Regions from separate parts of the Flavobacterium sp. TMP13 genome, predicted to be linked through region 1. Evidence: riboswitches for the same ligand, from Rfam matches in the RefSeq annotation. Region 1 holds a riboswitch; the other holds the start of a gene.
The links. Region 1 has a riboswitch for S-adenosylmethionine ahead of ACRASX_RS06710 (alpha/beta fold hydrolase). Riboswitches for the same ligand answer to the same signal wherever they lie in the genome.

Region 1 (3,420 bases):
GGCGATCATATTGTAGCGTCTAGCAGTTTGTATGGCGGAACATTTAATTTATTTAATGTTACGTTGCCAAGATTAGGCATTACAACCACTTTTGTGGATCCTGCTGATCCTGAAAATTTCGCAAACGCAATTAAAGATAATACTAGAACTATTTTTGTGGAGTCTTTAGGGAATCCAAAACTAGATATTTTAGATCTAAAAGCAATTTCTGTTGTGGCCAAGAAATTCGAAATTCCTTTTATTGTAGATAATACGGTTGCCTCTTCTTATTTATTGCAGCCCATTGAGCATGGAGCAGATATTGTAATTCACTCATTGACTAAATATATTGCTGGAAACGGAACTTCTTTGGGAGGAGCTATAATTGATGCTGGAACCTTTGATTGGAGTAGCGGAAAATTCCCAGAATTTACGACTCCATCAGCTGGATATCACGGATTAATTTATCATGAAGCGCTAGGTAAAGCCGCGTTTATTGCTAAAGCGAGAATTGAAGGGCTGCGTGATTTCGGCGCTGCTTTGAGTCCGTTTAACGCTTTTCAAATTATACAAGGATTAGAAACGCTTCCGCTTCGTGTACAAAAACACAGTGAAAATGGTTTAGCATTGGCTCAATGGCTAGAAGAGCAAGAAGAAGTGGCTTGGGTAAATTATCCCGGACTTCCGTCGAGCAAATACTACGACTTAGCAAAGAAATATTTTCCTAAAGGACAAAACGGACTGTTGACTTTTGGTTTGAAAGGTGGTTTTGAAGCAGCTAAAAAAGTAGTAGATAATACTAAATTATTCTCCCTATTAGCAAATATTGGAGATACGAAATCGTTGATTATTCACCCAGCAAGTACAACGCATCAGCAATTATCGACTGATGACCAAGCGGCCTCTGGCGTTTTTGCTGATTTGATTCGCCTTTCAGTTGGAATTGAAGCTATTGAAGATCTGAAAACAGATCTAAAAAATGCTTTTGGTGCTATATAATTGTAGAGATGTTTCTGCTTTCTAGTATTTAGTTTTTGTAAGAATTTTGAATTTAGTACGCATGCATAGTGTTTAGAGCTGTTTTTTTGCTAACCTATTTGTTTGTAAATGATAAGCCTCAATGGTTATCGAAATTTTCTTTGTAAAATCACTAAGAAAACATTGTAAATTATTAGGAAAAATTAAATATATTTTGCACTTTTGTAAAACCCAAAGAAAACCAGAATGAAATTTAATATTTGTAACCTAAATATCGTCCGTTCGGAAAAAAATTCCGGGTTGTGATTGCTTTAAAGTAAAGACTTTTTATATAGCAAAAGCCTCCCGTTTATTCAGGAGGCTTTTTGTGTTTACAAATAGAATATTCAAAATTAAATACTATGAATAGTAATTTTTCAAATAAAAAAAACCTTTTCTCTCTTGTCACCATTCGGTTTCAAGTGCAGGTCAGTTGATATCATAAGATTTAAGTTATAGCGCTTAAACCCTTTTGGTATTACAAATTCCAAAAGGGTTTTTTTATTAAAAAAAAGTACGTAACAATAAGATAAAATTAAAATAAACATATACTAACACGCATCTAAAAATAAAAACATGGAAACTAAAAATTACTTCGCAAGAACCTTCGGTTACTTAAGAACTTTTAGAACAAGAAGAAACGCAACAGCAAAAGTTGTAAATGAATTAATTCATTTAAGATTAGGATTTAATACTACAGCCAAAAAAGACGGTGCAGACACGGCCGACTGTTTAACATTTTTAATGTATTCAAAAGACAATGAAAACCTTTTCATCTAGTAGTGAAAGGTGATCTGTCTTAATTAGCAATCGTTTAGTACTGGATATATGTTATATTCAGCGATTGCTTGCGTCTATATGTTATATTTTTGTGAGAGTTGTAAATGAAAAATTTTAAATTTGTTTGTTTAAAAAATTAGTAGTTAATTTGCGTTAATAAGTTCACATACGTATTGAAATGTTATAAAGAAAGGACGAGGGATTAGACCCGGCGAATCCTTAGCAACCCTTCGGTAAATCGAAGAAGGTGCTGCATTCTACCACGCTCAACGTGGAAAGATAACAACAAGAATATCTCTAGTTCAATTCTAGTTTTTTCTTTTTAATATTTCCAGATACAAATCAAAAATAACAAAAGATTTGAAATTGGAAAATATAATCAACCCAATCCTGTTACAAAATTTTACTACCGAAAGTGGTGCTGTTTATTCTGAGTTACCCTTAAGCTATGCGCTATTTGGCCAACCTTTGCATACTGCTCCGATAGTTTTGGTTAATCATGCCTTGACAGGAAATGCGCAAGTTATTGGCGAAAATGGCTGGTGGAACGATTTGATTGGTGCAGAGAAAACAATCGACATTAATAAATACACCATTTTAGCATTTAATGTTCCAGGAAACGGAGTAGATTCTTTTTTAATTGAAAATCATCAAGATTTTACAGCAAGAGATGTTGCTCGTTTGTTCTTAAAAGGAATTGAAGACTTAAATATTAGTAAGTTACATACTGTGATTGGCGGTTCGGTTGGTGGAGGAATTGCCTGGGAAATGTTGGCTTTGTCTCCAAAAATTACCGAAAATTTAATTCCGATTGCAACCGACTGGAAGTCAACTGATTGGTTGATTGCCAATTGCTATTTGCAGGAGCAAATTTTAAAAAACTCCTCTCAGCCCATCGAAGATGCGCGCATTCATGCGATGTTGTGCTACCGTTCGCCCGAATCGTTTAAAGAGAAATTCAATAGAACGATTAATGAAAATTTAGCAGTTTTTAATGTCGAAAGTTGGTTGCAACATCACGGCACAAAATTACAGGAACGCTATCAATTGGCTTCTTATAAAATGATGAATCAATTATTAAAGACAATTGATATTACGCGGAATTCAGATGATTTTGAAACATTACTTTCAAAAACGGATGCTAACATTCATATTGTGGCGATCAATTCGGATTTGTTTTTTACACCCAGAGAAAATTTAGAAACGTATACTGACTTAAAAAAGTTCAAAGAAAATGTTTTTTACAAAGAAATAGATTCTGTTCACGGACATGATGCTTTTTTGATCGAGTACAAACAATTAGATAATTTGCTTAAATCTATTTTTTAAGCCAAAAAACCATACAATACAATGAAAATATTAAAATTTGGAGGTAGGTCATTATCAAATGGAGAAGGCCTTCAGAAGGTAATTTCGATTATAACTGATAAAGTAAACAACGGAGAGCAAATTGCTGTAGTAGTTTCGGCAAGAGGAAAAGCAACCGATGAATTGGAAGAAATTCTAGAAGTTGCTGCAAAGAATGGCGATTACAAAATACTTTTAGAGCAATTTAAAAAATACCAATTAGCAGATTTTTTAAATATTGATTTTTCGGAGGAATTTCAAGTTTTAGATAAATTATTTGAAGGAGTTAGTTTGATC
Region 2 (3,420 bases), 1.5 Mb from region 1:
TTCAGAAGAAGTCTGCGACACAAAAGACGATACCGTCTTTGATTATGGATTTTGGTATTGTGATTTGATTGAACAGTAGTTGTTACCTGTTTCAATCTCTTTTGAGTTAAGTGCATAAATCTCTCATTCCTAGAAATGAAAAACGTGAAATAATTTATAACGCCAAAAAAATTAAATCCATTTTTGAATCCATCTATCCCAAAATGAGCTATAAATTGCGATAATGGTGAAAATAAAAAGAAATAAATGATACCACGCATTTTCTAGTAAATCAAAGAAATTTAATTTGCCGTTCGCGAAACTCAAAATCAATAATACTTGTGCACCATACGGCAAAATTCCCTGAATTATACAAGAGAAAATATCCAAAATCGTAGCAGTTTTTCTAGCATCCAATCCATATTCATCATTGATTTCTTTTGCAATTCCGCCTGTGATTACAATAGATACTGTATTGTTTGCAATCGCCAAATTAGCAAAACCCACCAAAGTACCAACTCCCATTTGAGCAGATTTTTTGCTTTTGATTGCTTTTTTTATATGGTACAATACGTAATCAATTCCACCTGCTTTATCAACCATGGCAGCTAGGCCACCCGTTAACATCGACAATAAAAAGATGTCTGTCATGCTAGTAAAACCCTCGTATATTTTTTGTGCAAATTCTAATACTGTAAAATGACTTCCTAAAAATCCTATTATTCCGGCTAACACTGTTCCCAAAAGTAAAGTTGAAAACACATTTACTCCCAAAAGAGCTAAAGCAATCACAACTAGATAAGGTAGAATCACCCACAATTCAAATGATTGTTGTGCAATATTAACTGCTTTAATTTCCGAATTCAACCCCAAATAAAAAAAAACAAGTAAGGTGATTATAGCTGCTGGAAACGCAATAAATAAGTTGATTTTAAACTTATCTTTTAATTTACAACCTAGCGATTGTGTCGCTGCAATAGTTGTATCTGAAATCATAGACAAATTATCGCCCAACATAGAACCACCTAATAACGCACCCGCAATAAGCGGCAACGAAGCACCACTTGTTTCTGCCAAAGTAACTGCAATTGGGCCAATAGCTACAATAGCGCCTACCGAAGTTCCAGTTGCCGTAGATAAAAAGGCTGCGATTAAAAAAATGCCTAAAGGAAAATACGCTACATCAATAGTACTGATTCCCAAATTTACCACCGCATCGACTCCACCCGTAGCTTTACTCACTACCGCAAAAGCACCAGCAAGTAAATATATAATGCACATCGTTATGATTTTACTTTCGCCACAACCCGCAATTAAAGTCGTTATTTTTTGCTCAGTATTTTGTTGCAATAATAAAAAAGCAGCAACAATTCCGACTAAAACTGCCACTGGTGAAGGCAAAGCATAAAAATCTTCCAAAAAAATTCCAGCTCCAAGAAATGTAAAAATAAATAATAATAAAGGTAGTAAAGCCCAAGGATTCCCTTTTGTTCGTAATTGATTTGTCATAAGTTTAATTTTAAATATAAAACGATTTAAACGACAAATAAATCTGAAAAGGGCTGTGATAACAACATTTTTTCCAAAGGATTTGGCTTATCGTTTTAGCACCTTGCTTGTTGCTGCAGGTTGCTATCTCATTGCGAGATTCGTGATAACGGCTGCAAATATACTATATATTTTGAAGAACAGTCAACGATTGTCCATTCACTACTACTATTTGCAGAAAAAGCCTTACCGAAGTAAAGCTTTCATTTATTATTTGATAAAATGTATTAAAAAGCTACATTCCATCTTGGTAAAGTTCCTTTTTCATCTAAGAAATCTTGCAAAATTTGCCCTTCCACTGCTGTTGGAATTGCTTTTACAGTTTCATTAAATGTTTCATACCAAACTACTTCTAGAAGCGAAATGTTTTCAATTTTCATTTGTGCTGGCCAAGAATATTTACGTCCTGTTTTTGCAAATTGATGTCCGTTTACGATTTTATCATGCAAACCACCATTTTTAATTTTTAAAGTTCCGTCATTCTGAACAGTTCCAGTAGAACCCACCATGATTAACTCTTTGTTTTCGCCATCTATTTCATAAACAACAAAAACACCTGAACCAGATTCTGGTGCATTACACACCGCTTCTAAACTATCTTCTATTGAAAAACTAAAACTATTAGTTTGATCAAATTTTTCTAACTCTTTATACATCATCCTTTAATTAAAAAAATGCCTCACAAATTCGTGAGGCATTTTGGAATTTATTTTTAAATTTTAGATTAACCTAAAACTTCTTTTACTTTTTTACCAATCTCAGCAGGAGAATCAACAACGTGTATTCCACATTGTCTCATGATTTCTTTTTTAGCTTCAGCTGTATCGTCAGAACCTCCAACAATTGCACCTGCATGACCCATTGTTCTACCAGCTGGAGCAGTAACTCCTGCAATAAAACCAACAACTGGCTTGCGGTTACCATCAGCTTTAATCCATTTAGCAGCATCAGCTTCTAATTGACCACCAATTTCACCGATCATAACGATACATTCCGTTTCTGGATCGTTCATTAATAATTCAACTGCTTCTTTTGTAGTTGTTCCAATAATTGGATCTCCACCAATACCGATTGCAGTTGTAATTCCTAAACCTTGCTTTACTACTTGGTCAGCAGCCTCGTACGTTAAAGTTCCTGATTTAGAAACGATACCAACTGTTCCTTTTTTGAAAACAAAACCTGGCATAATACCAACTTTAGCTTCTCCTGGAGTAATAACACCTGGACAGTTAGGCCCAATTAATCTTGCATTTCGTTCTTTAACATATTTATTAGCGTGAATCATATCTGCAACTGGAATTCCTTCTGTAATTGCAATGATAACTTTAATTCCAGCATCTGCAGCTTCCATAATTGCATCAGCAGCAAAAGCTGGCGGTACAAAAATAATTGAAGTATCAGCACCTACTTGTTCTACAGCGTCTTTAACAGTGTTAAATACCGGACGCTCTAAATGAGTTGTTCCACCTTTTCCTGGAGTTACACCACCTACAACATTTGTACCGTATTCAATCATTTGTGAAGCGTGGAAAGTACCTTCGCTACCTGTAAATCCTTGAACAATTATTTTGGAATCTTTATTAACTAAAACACTCATGATATATTTTTTATGTGATTTTATAAATTCTGATGCAAAAGTAACGCTTTTTATGTAAATTTTAAGCTCTTTTTCTTGATAAAATTGCTAAGATAATTGACTCATTTGATATCCACGATACAATTTATTGTCTTTGATTTGCCACATTACCATAAAATGCGCCAATAATATTTCTTCTCTCGGGTTTTCAATCGTTTTTACATAGTGCGCATGACGTATTGCTACGGTATCGCCATCAGAAATAATGTGACTTACGCGAACTTTAGACCTCACATAAGCTTTACTTAGACCTTTTG

Region 2: it holds a riboswitch for S-adenosylmethionine, as region 1 does, so the genes downstream of both, ACRASX_RS13030 (Na+/H+ antiporter NhaC family protein) here and ACRASX_RS06710 (alpha/beta fold hydrolase) in region 1, are expected to answer to the same signal.

Annotation. Positions count from the first base shown of each region.
Region 1 covers NZ_CP193656.1:1,539,150-1,542,569, forward strand. Annotated here, with positions in the region: gene ACRASX_RS06700 (O-acetylhomoserine aminocarboxypropyltransferase/cysteine synthase family protein) at 1-978, shown strand, start outside; gene ACRASX_RS06705 (hypothetical protein) at 1,573-1,776, shown strand; SAM riboswitch class I at 1,955-2,062, shown strand; gene ACRASX_RS06710 (alpha/beta fold hydrolase) at 2,143-3,105, shown strand; gene thrA (bifunctional aspartate kinase/homoserine dehydrogenase I) at 3,127-3,420, shown strand, end outside.
Region 2 covers NZ_CP193656.1:3,008,563-3,011,982, reverse strand. Annotated here, with positions in the region: gene ACRASX_RS13035 (diphthine--ammonia ligase) at 1-79, shown strand, start outside; gene ACRASX_RS13030 (Na+/H+ antiporter NhaC family protein) at 172-1,488, opposite strand; SAM-I-IV-variant riboswitch at 1,546-1,642, opposite strand; gene ACRASX_RS13025 (hypothetical protein) at 1,755-2,183, opposite strand; gene sucD (succinate--CoA ligase subunit alpha) at 2,252-3,124, opposite strand; gene ACRASX_RS13015 (nuclear transport factor 2 family protein) at 3,212-3,420, opposite strand, start outside.